4 regions of the Stenotrophomonas sp. YJH_SMC_69 genome follow, and region 3 is predicted to be linked to each of the others. Evidence: predicted binding sites of a transcription regulator. Region 3 holds the regulator's gene; each other region holds the start of a gene.

Region 1 (3,235 bases), on a different contig from region 3:
TGACAGACCGGCCAGCGCATCGGCCAGGATCTGCTGGCGGCTGGGGGTCAGGTCGGTCAGCGCCTGCAGCGCGTCATGCACCGTGCTCATATGAGGTCCCTGGCCAGGCGCAGTCCGGAGAACTGCCAGCGCGCCGGCGGCATGAAGAAATTGCGGTAGCTGGCGCGCACATGGCCACGGGGCGTGGCACAGCTGCCGCCGCGCAGCACCCATTGCCCGCACATGAACTTGCCGTTGTATTCGCCGAGGTTGCCGTCAAAAGAGCGGAAGCCCGGGTAGGCACCATAGGCGCTGGCGGTCCATTCCCAGACATCACCGAACAGCTGCCGCAGCCCACTGCCCCCGGCTGCCTGCGGGTGCAGGTGATCGTCATCGGCGAAATGACCGCGCAGGGGCTGCGACGCGGCGGCCGCTTCCCACTCGAACTCGCTGGGCAGGCGCGCACCGGCCCAGCGGGCGCAGGCATCGGCCTCGTAGTAACTGAGGTGGCAGACCGGCGCATGCGGATCCAGCTCGCGCCAACCACCCAGGGTGTACTCGCGCTGCAGGGCATCATCCCAGTACAGGGGGTGCTGCCAGCCTTCGGCTTCTCGCAGCGCCCAGCCTTCGCTGAGCCACCAGCGCGGTTCGCGGTACCCCCCTGCCTCGATGAAGGTGCGGTACTCGGCATTGCTGACGGGACGCTCGGCCAGGGCATGCGCGGGCAGCAGCACGCGGTGCTGCGGCGATTCGTTGTCGTAGGCAAAGGCGGCGTGCCGGGGCCATGCCGCGGCACCGACGGTGACGATGCGTTCGGGCGATTCGATCCAGCCCTGCGTCGCGGCGGTGCTGGCAACGGGCCGCAGGTCGTCGCGATACGGTGGCTGCAGTGGATTGCACCAGAACGCATGCTTGATGTCGGTCAACAGCAGTTCCTGGTGCTGTTGTTCGTGCTGCAGACCCAACTGCAGGTGGTGCAGCGCCTGCGCGTCGAGGTCACCGGCTGCCAGCCGTGACTGCACCTGCATGTCGACCTGTTGCCGGTAGTCGCGCACCTGCTGCAGCGAGGGCCGCGACAGCAGACCGCGTTGCGGCCGCGCATGCGCCGGGCCGATGCTCTTGTAATAGCTGTTGAACAGATAGTCCCAGGCCGGGTCATGCGCGGGCGTGGTGGCGAAACCGGCCAGCACGAAGCGTTCGAAAAACCAGGTGGTATGGGCCAGGTGCCACTTGCTGGGACTGGCGTCGGCCATGCTCTGCAGCATGGCGTCCTCGGCACTGAGCGGCGCGGCCAGCTGCAGGCTGCGCGCCCGCACCTGTGCAAAGCGGCGGGCGAGATCGCGCTGCGGGGCAGCGACGGCGGTGGGTACGCTGTCCATGCCGAAAGCATCGGCGCAGGACGGTGAGCGCAACGTCATGGCACCACATCACCACGTTCACATGACAGCGGGCACGCGCATTCAAGAAGTGCGTGGGGACGCCGCTAACGGCAATGTTGCGGCCGCATCGTCACCGCACTGGACTTACCGCGTGCCCCTGCATCCGCTCCGCCAGCCTGCGCATTACCTGTTCGTGCTGCCCGCCGTGCTGGTCGTCCTGGTGCTGTGGATGGCGCTGGGCACCGAGGATGTCGCCAGCCCGGCGCAGCGCATCCTGCCCTGGCTGCTGGCCTGTCTCGGTGCAGGCCTGGCCCTGCTCTACCACCAGATGCGCACGTTGTGCCTGCTGCTGGTGGTGGCGGTGGTATTCGCCCTGCTGCACCGGGACGTCGGTGGCTACCTGCGCAGCGGCCATGTCGACGCCTTGACCCCGCTGCGCTTCCACGCGATCTCGGCGTGGGTGCCGCTGCTGTTCGCCGGACTGGCACGATGGCCGGAACGCGGACGCCGACGCCAGGACCTGCTGCTGCGCAGCGTAGTGTGCGGCGCGGCGCTGCTGGTCTTCCTGCTGCTGGCGGCACAGCAGCCGCGGGGGATGCACGATCTGCTGTCGAACCGTCACTGGGCCTGGATTCCCGCCAACTGGAACGCGTTGGCGCAGTTGCCGGCGCTGCTGTTCCTGCTGGCGACCGCAGCGCTGGGCTGGCAGGCCTGGCGGCATCCGCGGCCACTGCACACGGCAATGCTGCTGGCCCTTCTGTGCCTGTGGTGGATGCTGCCGCGGATCTTCCTGCAGCCGGTGCTGCTGCCGGCGCTGAGCAGTGCCGCCCTGCTGCTGATGCTGGGCGCGATGCTGCAGGAATCCTTCCACATGGCCTTCCGCGATGAGCTGACCGGCCTGCCGGGGCGACGGGCGTTCAACGAGACCCTGCAGCGGGCACGCGGTACCTACAGCATCGCGATGGTGGACGTTGACCACTTCAAGTCATTCAACGACACCCATGGTCACGACACCGGCGACGATGTGCTGCGCCTGGTGGCGTCGCGGCTGGCGCGGGTGGGCGACGGTGGCCGTGCGTTCCGCTATGGCGGCGAGGAGTTCGCGGTGGTGTTCCTGGACCGGCCGGCGGCAGCCTGTGTCGATGCCGTGGAAGCATTGCGGCAGAGCATCGAGGACACCCGCATGCAGCTTCGCGACCGCAGCACCCGCAGCCGTGACCACGAAGCCGGCCGCCAGCGGCGCGGACGCGGTGGCAGCGGCCAGGTGGTACAGGTGACGGTGAGCATCGGGCTGGCCGACAGCCGCGTGGATCCGCGGCCGATGGCCGTGGTCAAGGCCGCCGACCAGGCCCTGTATGTGGCCAAGGACGGGGGCCGCAACCAGGTGCGCGCGCACGGCGGCCAGCGCGTTCTGGCAGCGCACGGCGCGTAGTGCTCAGACCGCGTCGAGGTAGTACCAGCGGCCGTCGATGCGTTGGAAGCGGCTGTGCTCGGTCATCCTCACCGCGCTGCCGCCGCCGATGCGGTAGCGCGCGGTGAAGCGGACTTCGGCGCTGTCAGCACCAGTGATGGTGTGCTCGTGCACGGTCAGGCCCAGCCAATGGGTGCGCTGGCCGGGGGCATCGTCCAGCGACAGCTCGGCCGGACGCGTGTCCGGATGCCAGGACTGGCGCAGGTAGTCAGCCAGGCCACGCACATAGGCGCTGTAGCGCGAACGCATCAGGTGCTCTGCATCAGGCGCGGCTTCACCGGCATGGAAACGGCCACAGCAGGCAGCATAGTCGGCGGGAAGGCCACAGGGGCAGGGATCGGTGGGTTTTCGGCTCATGCCGGCATTGTCGCCGGGTTGCCGGGATTGATCCACGCGGGGCCGCAGT
Region 2 (3,235 bases), on a different contig from region 3:
ACGCCGGCCATCGGAATCGGCGCGCCGCCGGAGCTGCCACGCTGGGTCAGGGTGATGTCGAGCAGGCGCGCGGCCTTGCGCGCATCGTCGTAGAACAGCTCGTAGAAGTCGCCCATGCGGAAGAACAGCAGCAGGTCCGGATACTCGGACTTGGCTGCGAAGAACTGCTTCATCAGCGGGGTGTGTTCGGCGGACTTTTCTTTGGACATGGGGCTCGTGAATCCGGGGCGTCCGTTCGCGCCGGAGGGCAGCGGCAACGGAGCGGGTACAGGGCCGTCCATGGTAACTGCTGGGGCACAGGGCTGCCGCCACCGGTGGCAGGCGGGTACCGCACAGCGACGAGGTCAGGCCGGGACCAGGGTGATCTGCCGGTGGCTGGCGAAGATATCCATCACGATCTCGAAGTAGGTTGGGCCCTCGCCCTGTTGCAGGGCGTCCAGCTGGCGCGCAATGGTCCGCGTGTTGAAGGTGCCCGGGGCTTCCAGCTTGGACTGCAGCCACTGGCATGTGGTAGTTCGTCCCAGTGCGGCGCGGCTGTGCTCGATATCACTCCAGATCACCGTGGCCCGCTCATGGCCGGCCAACACGCCATAGACGCCATGCAGCAGATCATCCAGGGCGTCCAGGCTTGGCCCGAGCTGCCAGTCCTCGCCGGCCATGAACACGCGGTTGATCTCCGCATACAGGCTGGGGATGTCGTGAATGGCACAGCCTTCGATCTGCAGGATGAGCGTCATATGTCGACTGTAGCGTTGTTCCCTGTGCGTTGGACATGGCTGAGCGCCGGATGCTTTGGGGACCCATGCTGGGGTTTGGCAAACTTCTTTGCTGAGTCAAGTGCTCGGCACTCCCGTCGTGGCGCGCGCCGGTTTGCAGGGAAGAAAACGACGTGACCCATCGCCAATAGCAGGGCCATCAGCTGGTAGAGAGTTCGCCCGAAGTCTTCTTCTTCATTGATTGGTGCCATCGGCAGCAGGACCCCCTCGGGCGCGTTCAACTTCCACTGTCAGTGATGACTGGCTGGGTGATGGAAATAGATTCTCCTCCTGTATCATCGGCAATAAAGGTCTGGAAAATTGTTTCTGGGATGGTCAGTAACGTTGTATCTGCGTCTCCGGTGAGGTGGGGGGAGTTTGATCTGTCCCCGTTGTGAGCAGGGTGAGGTGTTGAAAGCTCAAGTAAAGGAGCGCGGCGTTCAGATATTTGTCTGCGACGAGTGCGATGCCGTGTGGTTCTCCTTCGCTGCTATAGGGGTCTCTCCGTTCAGAGACCTTGAGCGGTATCTTGAGGAAATTTCCGTCGCCCCGTCCTGGGAGTCAATTTCCGTGGACAGGCATGAGTAGAAAGTACGCAGTTTCCATGCACTCCTCGATCGTATTGCCTCAGCGCAGCGCGTGGGTCCGTGCAGCATGGGGTGACCTTCCCGTCTCCTACTTCCAGAGCGACGAGAATCTCAATGACTGCGGTTTTATTGACTTGAAGGTCAATAAGTGGGAGATCAGTGGCAGTCGATTGTAATGGGGTCTGGACCCCTTCATCAGGGTTGAAATACTCAAGGGTCGGGGCCCTGCGATGGCAGATGCCAGATTGCAGCCCTGACGGTAGTCGCGAAGCAGCGCGTTGTTCCTCTGGACAGAAGGGTGCCGGGATCGATGGGCTTCATCCTCCCCCTCCGTGCATCAAGTGACGGTTTCTGCGGTCACGACTCGCGAGCGCTGCGTGATGACTGCGATTGATGTGCTCGTGCATTGATATGCCCGGCAGGAATAACCACCTCCATTAAGTGTGTCCTTCACACCTGTCTGCATAGTTCCAGAGATTTGGATCGATACAATAATATCGACCCATAAAGTTTCCCCGCGCTGCGCCGCCATCGATCGTACGGCCATGATCAAGGGAATTGAGATGCTCGCCTTACGCAACCTCCGAGTGGGATCCCGGCTGGGTGCCGGGTTTGGATTGCTGCTGCTGTTCATCGTGGCCATCGTTGGCCTGGCGCTGTACGGAAATCACCTGAAGTCCGCCCAGTTCGAGAAAGTGGTGGACGTCAACATGGTGAAGATGCGGCTGTTGAACGACATGCTGGATACCAACAACGCGGTGTTGATGCACCGCCGCCTGATGGTGATCAAGCGCGGCGAGGATTTCGACAGGGATTATCAGAAGGCGCAGGAGCTGTCGCAGACCTACGACGGTATCTGGGCCAGGTACATCAGGATTCCGCGCGACGCGACCGGCGATACCCTGGTGGCGAAAATCGACGCGGCACGCAAGGCCACCGACGCCTCCACCCGGCGTCTTCACGAGCGCATGAAGGCCGGGGATTTCGACGGCGCGGCCAAGGAACTGCTTGCCGAGCAGGGGCTGGCAACCGCGTGGAACGAAGCGATCTCGACCCTGCTGCGGCATCAGGAGACACTGACCGAGCGCAGCCGCGAGGAATACCGTTCAACCGAATCCTGGACCGGCACGCTGTCGATCGTGTTCGGCGTGTTGAGCCTGGTACTGGGCTCGCTGGCCGCCTGGGCCATCACCCGCAGCCTGACCCGCCCGCTGGAAGGCGCGGTGAAGCTGGCCGACGGCATCGCCAATGGGCGGCTGGACAACAGCATTGACGCCTCCGGCAACGATGAGGTCACGCAGCTGCTCAGGTCGATGCAGCGCATGCAGGCGCAGTTGCAGTCGGTGATGGCGGCGCAGGGCGAGTTGGCCCGCCAGCACGATGCCGGCAGCCTCAGCTATCGCATGGACGAGAGTGCCTTCCCTGGTGACTACGGGCGCATGGTGCACGAGACCAACGCGCTGGTCGGCTCACACGTGCAGGTACAGAACCGGCTGATCGAAGTGATGAAGCATTACGCCCGTGGCGACCTGTCGGTGGACATGGATCCGCTGCCGGGCGAGAAGGCGGCGATCACCCAGGCAATGGACGAGACCAAGACCAGCCTGTCGGCGATCAACAGCGAGATCCGCCGGCTGGCGACGGCCGCGGCGGCGGGCGACTTCAGCCTCCGCGGCGATGAAGATCGCTTCGCCTACGATTTCCGCGACATGGTGGCCGGGCTCAATCGCCTGATGCAGACCACCGACCAGAACCTGGTGCAGGTGTCGAGCCTGCTGCAGGCGATCTCGCGCGGTGACCTCACCGTACGCATGCAGGGCGACTTCCACGGCGTGTTCGCCCGCATGCGCGATGACTGCAATGCCACCGTCGATCAGCTCAAGCAGATCGTCG
Region 3 (3,235 bases):
GGCGGCGTCGAAGTGATGGGCCTGCAGCACGGCCTGGCCGGCACGTGCAGCGCCCAGCGCCTCTTCAGCGGCGTGGCACAGCTCGACCATGGCGGTGACACCGAGGAAACCCGCGCCGCCCTTGAGCGTGTGGTAGCCCCGGAACACCGCGTTGAGCTGTTCGGTGTCCTGCGGTGCCTGCTCCAGCGACACCAGCTGTTCGCCGAGGCGATCCAGGATTTCCTGTGCCTCGATGATGAAATCGGCAGTGATGTCGTCGGATACCGCGCTCATGCTTACAGCCCCAGATCCGACAACAGGTCGTCGGCGTCGTTCTGCGAGACCGCGTGGCGGTCCAGTCCCTTCAGTGCCGGCCCGGCCAGTTCCGGGTCGGTGCGATGCTGTTCCGGCGGCAGGCCGAGCGCGCCGAAGCCTTCATGCACGCGGCGGACGATGCCGACCACGCGACGGATGATCTGCCCGGTCAGGTCCTGGTAGCTCTGGGTCAGGGCGATCTCGGTCAGGTTGTGGCGGATGCGCTCCAGCTGCGCGTCCTGGCCTGGCTGCAGGCCTTCGGCGCGCAGCTGCTCGGTCAGGCTGCGGCATTCCTCGGCCAGGTCCAGGGTGCGGTGGGTGGCCTGTTCGGTCATCGCCACCACGTGGTCCAGGCGTGCGCACGCATCGTCCAGTTCGCCGGCCTCGCTGGGCACGGTCGGCAGTTCGCCCAGGGCCTGCCCCAGCTCGCGGGCCAGCCGCGAGAGGCCGCTCATCATCGGCTGCGTGCGCAGCGCGACCAGTCCGTCGATGCGTTGCCGCCAGGCGGCTTCGTCACCGGACTCCAGGGCATCCAGGGCTTCCTGCAGGCGCAGGGCGAGGGCGTTCTTGTCGACCGTGGTATCCATCAGGCGCTGGCCGCCAGGCGTTCGAAGATCTTGCCCAGCTTCTCTTCCAGCGTCTGCGCGGTGAACGGCTTGATGATGTAGCCGTTCACGCCGTTCTGGGCCGCTTCGATGATCTGCTCGCGCTTGGCTTCGGCGGTGACCATCAGCACGGGCAGGGTCTTCAGCTTGGCGTCGGCACGGATCGCCTTGAGCAGTTCGATGCCGGTCATCACCGGCATGTTCCAGTCGGTGACGACGAAATCGAAGGGCTGGCTCTGCAGCAGCGACAGCGCGGCATGCCCGTCCTCGGCTTCGGCGGTGTTGGTGAAGCCCAGATCGCCCAGCAGGTTCTTGACGATTCGACGCATGGTCGAGAAGTCGTCGACGATGAGGATGCGCATGTTCTTGTTCAAAGCAGAGTTCCTTTGTTGTTCATTCCGGGCGGCCGGGGGCAGTCGCCTCGGGGATGTTCATTCTTCCAGGCCGGCGTCGACGGCCTCGAAAATCTTCAGGCGGCCGCGCAGGCGCAGCACGGCCTGGCCATGGATCTGGCAGACCCGCGACTCGCTCACGCCGAGCACCGCGCCGATCTCCTTCAGGTTCAGCTCCTGCTCGTAGTACAGCGAGAGCACCAGCTGTTCGCGCTCGGGCAGGTGGCCGATGGCCTTGCCCAGCTCACGGCCGAACTCGCCGCGCTCCAGCACCTGTTGTGGAGTCGGGCCGCCCTGGGCGACGGTATCCAGTTCGCCCTGGTCTTCGATGCGCGACTCCAGGCTCAGCACCTGGCCACGTGCGGCGTCTTCCATCAGGCGCAGGTATTCCGGCAGCGGCATCTCCATCGCGGCGGCCACTTCGGTGGCGCTGGCGGCACGGCCCGTGCTCTGTTCCAGGCGGCGGATGGTGGCGGCGGCGTCGCGTGCACGGCGGTGCACCGAGCGCGGCACCCAGTCGCCACGGCGGATCTCGTCGATCATCGAGCCGCGGATGCGGATCGAGGCATAGGTCTCGAACGAGGCGCCCTGGTCGGCGTCGTAGCTGCGCGAGGCTTCGATCAGGCCCATCATGCCGGCCTGGATCAGATCATCGACTTCGACGCTGGCCGGCAGGCGCGCGGCCAGGTGGTGGGCGATGCGTCGCACCAGGTCCGAATGCTGGGCGATGACCTCGTTGGCCGCCGAGCGCTGGACTTCCCTGTACTGGTGGGCTGCGCCTTTCATGCGGCCACCCCACGCTGCTTGAGGATGCGTTCGAGGAAGAACTCGACGCCACCGCGCGGTTCGGTCGGTGCCTGCCAGCGCGCGGTGCGGCGTGCGATCTCGGTGATCGCCAGCGCCGACGGGCTGGACGGATAGGCCTTCACCACCGGCTGCTGGCGCTGCACCGACAGGCGCAGCCAGTCATCCTGCGGCACGCAGCCCAGGTAGTTCAGCGAGACATCGGCGAGGAACTTCTCGCAGACGCGGGTCAGCTTCTCGTACAGCACGCGGCCCTCGTTCGGGTCGCGCACCATGTTGGCCACCACCTGGACGCGGTCCACGCCGCGCTCGCGCGACAGCACCTTGATCAGTGCGTAGGCGTCGGTGATCGAGGCCGGTTCGTCACAGACCACCACCACGGTGTCCTGCGCGGCCTGGCAGAAGGTCAGCACGCCGTCGGTGATGCCGGCGGCGGTATCGACCACCATGATGTCCAGCTCGCGTTCCAGTTCGGAGAACACGTTGACCAGGCCGACATGCTCGGCCGGGGCCAGCTCGGCCATGTGCCGGCGGCCGGAAGCGGCCGGGACCACCAGCACGCCGTTCGGGCCTTCGACGATGACGTCGTCCAGCGAGCAGCGGCCGGCCACCAGGTCGGCCAGCGTAAAGGTGGGGTTCAAGCCCAGGATCACGTCGATGTTGGCCAGGCCCAGGTCGGCGTCCAGCAGCAGCGTGCGCTTGCCCATGCCGGCCAGCGCCACCGCCAGGTTGGCGGACACATTCGTCTTGCCCACGCCGCCCTTGCCGCCGGTCACCGCGATGGTGCGCACAGGGCCGAGCGGCTCGCTGCGGGTGGCCGACAGCGGGAAGGTCTTGGTCAGCTTGGCGTACTCACGCGACGGCATGGTTCAACTCCGGGTTGCAGGGCATATCGGCCGCTCGGCGCAAATCTTCAAGGCGAAGTACAAGATTGGCTGCACTGGCCCGGTGCAGGTCCTCCGGGACGTCCTGGCCATCGGTCACCCAGGTGATCGGCAGGGCGTGGTCCACGGCCACCGACAGGGCGTTGCCGAAGCGGCCGGTCTCGTCCAGCTTGCTCAGCACCAGGCCCTGCAGGTTGGCCGCACCGAAGCGGCGCACCACCTCGTCCATGTCGCCGAAGCTGGTGTTGGCCGGCAG
Region 4 (3,235 bases), on a different contig from region 3:
GGCGCGGTTGCTGTAGACGATGGTGTTGCTGGTGTCGGTCAGGTAGACGCCGGTCGAGCTGTAGTCCAGCGCGGTACGGATGCGCAGGTTCTCGCGGGCGATGGCCTGGTCGGTCTCGATGCGCTCGCGCAGGTCGCGCTGCATGCGCTGCATGGCCTGCATCAGTTCGCCCACTTCATCCTGGCGGCTGACGTCGATGTGGCCATCGAGCTTGCCGCCGGCCACGTCGTTGGCCACCGAGACGGCGCCACGCACGCTGCCGACCAGGGCGCGGGCAAACAGCCACACCAGCACCAGGCCGAGCGCGGCGCCGCCCAGCAGGGCGATCACGGTCAGCACGGCCGAGGCGGAGTAGGTGGATGCGGCCTCTTCGCGCGAGGCGCGGGCGAGGCGGTTGTCTTCGGCGATCAGCGCCTCCAGCGCGGAGGCGGCCTTGCGGTGCTTGGTGCGGGTTTCGCCGACGAAGGTATCGATGGCGTCGTCCGGCAGGTCCAGTTCCAGCATCTCGGTGACGCTGTCATAGGATGCCAGGGCGTCCTTCCATTCCTTGGCGAAGGCGTCGAACAGCTTCTTCTGCTGCGGGTTGTCGACCAGCTTCGGATACTCCTTGATCGACTTGTCCATGCTGGCGCGCAGGTCGACGCCCTGCTTGCGCGCATCGGACTTGACGTCATCGCTGGCGCGGATCAGCTGCTGGTAGGCGGCATTACGGTACTCGCCCAGCATGCCGCGCATCTCGCCGGCCATGCGGATGCTCTCCATGCGTGAACCGGCCAGCTCGGTGGTCACGTTGTTCAGCGAATGCAGGCCGCGATAGGCGACGATGCCCTGCAGCAGCATCACCAGCAGGAGGACGCCGAAGGTCAGCAGCAGTTTCGGCATCAGTTTCAGGTTGTTGATCCACGGCATGGGCGTTGCGAGCTCCTAAGGCAGACGCGCCCGGGCATCGGGCCCGGTTGCAGCAGAAACCACGCCAGGACCAGGCCCGGCGTGGTCCGACGAACAGCGGATTACTTGATGTTGGCCAGCTTCAGCCCAGCCGGCGAGCTGACTTCGATTTCCGCGCGCGAGGCGTCGCGCTGGATCTTGCCGATCACGCAGACGGTCTTGCCTTCCAGGGTTTCCAGCGGGAAGGAGAACTTGCCGCGGTTCTCGCCGGCGATGCGCGCCGAGAAGGTGTGGCGCGGGAAGGCGCCGCCCATGTACAGGAAGGTCGGCTGGCCTTCGGAGCCTTCTGCGTAACGGGCCTTTTCGACCTTGCCACAGACCATGCCGTCCTTGCCGACCGAACGCGGCGCCATTTCCGGCGGGATCATGTCGGCCGACTGGGCGAAAGCGGAGGCGGCGGTGGTGGCCAGGACAGCGGCCGAGACGAACGCAAACAGGGACTTCATCGAGGGTATCTCCGGGGATGGTAACGATCGGGCCGGTCCTGCGCGCTCCTGCGCGACCGGCTTCTGTCCCCCTATCGGCACCGCCGAAGGGAACTGAAGGGTTTTGTGACTGGAACGTGAAGCAGTTCCGGTTGCTCAGGCAGCGACGTCTTCGGCGAGGTTGGCCTGGCCCATGTCGGCGCTGTCGAGCAGGGTCTCGATGTCCAGTAGGATCAGCATGCGATCGTCGTGGGTACCGATGCCGGAGATGAAGCGGGTGTCGACGGCGGCGCCGAATTCCGGGGTCGGGCGGATCTGCTCGGCCGACAGCGGGATCACGTCGGAGACGCTGTCGACGACGATGCCGACCACGCGGTCTTCCACGTTCAGCACGATCATCACGGTGAAGGCATCGTAGCGGGCGTTGTCCAGGCGCAGCTTCAGGCGCAGGTCGATGACCGGGACGATGGTGCCGCGCAGGTTGATCACGCCCTTGATGTAGTCCGGGGCGTCCGGCACGCGGGTGACGGCGTCGTAGCCGCGGATTTCCTGCACCTTGAGGATGTCCACGCCGTAGTGCTCATCACCAAGGGTGAAGCTGAGAAATTCGCCACCGGCGCTGGCGGCGGAGCTGGTCTTGTCGTTCATCGAGGGGTCCTGGTTCTGCCGGAAGTCCCGGTGTCAGGCTCGATATCGGCCCCGCCGGGGGGGACTTTAGGTGCCGGGCAGTGCCGTGGATGGGGTCAGATCCCTTTTCAGGGAAAAGGGATCTGACCCCGGCACGCGTTCCAGGGTTGCCGGCCGGCGGCCGGCACTACCGGTCGGACGGCCTCAGAGCTCGCCGTTGCGGCGGGCCTTGCGCTGGCGGTCGATGCGGAAGATGTAGCGCTGGATGGCGCTGTCGGCGCCGCGTGGCAGGCATTCAAAGCGCATCCCCACGCGCTTGACCTCGATGCCATTGGGCTGACGCTGCGGCAGCAGGTTGCAGACCACCAGTTCGATATCCAGGTCGGGGCCGTCCGGCAGCGACAGCCGCGCCGGATAGCGCTTCTGCAGACCAAACACCGCGCAGTCATTGGGCACCACCACGGCCAGGCCGCCACCGCTGATGTCCACTACGCGCATCGACAGGGCTTCGGCGCGCGCTTCGCCAGGCGGCAGCAGCAGGTGGGGTGAGTCGGTGACCGGCGTCTCCAGCCGGTACAGCTCGCGGCGCTGCAGGTGCACCAGTTCGTCAGGCAGCGGCGCACGGAAGGCCACATGGCCGTCGTTGTCCACGCGCTGCAGTTCGTGCAGCCGGAACCGTACCAGCACGCGTTCGAGCTGGGCGAAGCACAGCAGGTGATCGGCCTGCTCGGCGGCGCGGTTGGAGGCTTCCTGCGGGCTGCCATCGAGCAGCAGGAAGTCCTCGTCCTCGTCGAGGTCGAGCAGGGCGGTCGGGAAGGAACGGTCGCGGCCGTCGATATGGGCATTGATCAGCGATCGCTGGTCGATCAGCGAGCGCAGCAGCTGGCGCAGCTGGCGCGGGTTGCGGACCAGGAATCGTTCGTCCGCGGCATCGGCCGCGTGGACATCATGCACTGCAGTGTCGTTGCCGTCGGACATGGAATCTACGGTCAGGGGCGGGCGCCAGCACGCGTTGGCGCGAGGCTCGATGGGGATATCGGCGTCTGCCCCGGATTATGAAGTGGGATTTGCATCACTTTCCATGCGTAAAGGGTCAGATCCCTTTCCCGCGGGAAAGGGATCTGACCCCGTGCTTCTGTCAGAATTCCTGCCAGTCGCCGTCCGTGGCCAGCGCCGGCTGGGCCGTTGCCGTGCGCAGCGCACGTGCCGGGGCCGGCTTTGCCGCAGGCGCGGCG

The links. The regulator FliA, encoded in region 3, starts transcription of late flagellar genes. The targets are predictions, from matches to a motif close to TAAAGTTTNNCNNNCNNNGGCCGATAA.
Region 1: AC5P8F_RS16290 (GGDEF domain-containing protein) is a predicted target of FliA. The motif match lies at 1,440-1,466, and genes of this name have one in related genera.
Region 2: AC5P8F_RS01555 (methyl-accepting chemotaxis protein) is a predicted target of FliA. The motif match lies at 1,848-1,874, and genes of this name have one in related genera.
Region 4: AC5P8F_RS20525 (chemotaxis protein CheW) is a predicted target of FliA. The motif match lies at 2,064-2,090, and genes of this name have one in related genera.

Annotation. Positions count from the first base shown of each region.
Region 1 is NZ_JCAFTS010000010.1:6,260-9,494, forward strand. It holds gene egtD (L-histidine N(alpha)-methyltransferase) at 1-90, opposite strand, end outside; gene egtB (ergothioneine biosynthesis protein EgtB) at 87-1,358, opposite strand; gene AC5P8F_RS16290 (GGDEF domain-containing protein) at 1,510-2,790, shown strand; gene AC5P8F_RS16295 (YchJ family protein) at 2,794-3,186, opposite strand.
Region 2 is NZ_JCAFTS010000001.1:321,300-324,534, forward strand. It holds gene mutS (DNA mismatch repair protein MutS) at 1-209, opposite strand, end outside; gene AC5P8F_RS01550 (barstar family protein) at 345-737, opposite strand; gene AC5P8F_RS01555 (methyl-accepting chemotaxis protein) at 1,906-3,235, shown strand, end outside.
Region 3 is NZ_JCAFTS010000018.1:27,188-30,422, reverse strand. It holds gene AC5P8F_RS20205 (chemotaxis protein CheA) at 1-273, opposite strand, end outside; gene AC5P8F_RS20200 (protein phosphatase CheZ) at 276-881, opposite strand; gene cheY (chemotaxis response regulator CheY) at 881-1,273, opposite strand; gene AC5P8F_RS20190 (RNA polymerase sigma factor FliA) at 1,331-2,077, opposite strand; gene AC5P8F_RS20185 (MinD/ParA family ATP-binding protein) at 2,074-2,961, opposite strand; gene flhF (flagellar biosynthesis GTPase FlhF) at 2,948-3,235, opposite strand, start outside.
Region 4 is NZ_JCAFTS010000022.1:793-4,027, reverse strand. It holds gene AC5P8F_RS20535 (methyl-accepting chemotaxis protein) at 1-909, opposite strand, end outside; gene AC5P8F_RS20530 (hypothetical protein) at 1,011-1,394, opposite strand; gene AC5P8F_RS20525 (chemotaxis protein CheW) at 1,530-2,021, opposite strand; gene AC5P8F_RS20520 (flagellar brake protein) at 2,205-2,978, opposite strand; partial or broken gene AC5P8F_RS20515 (methyl-accepting chemotaxis protein) at 3,139-3,235, opposite strand, start outside.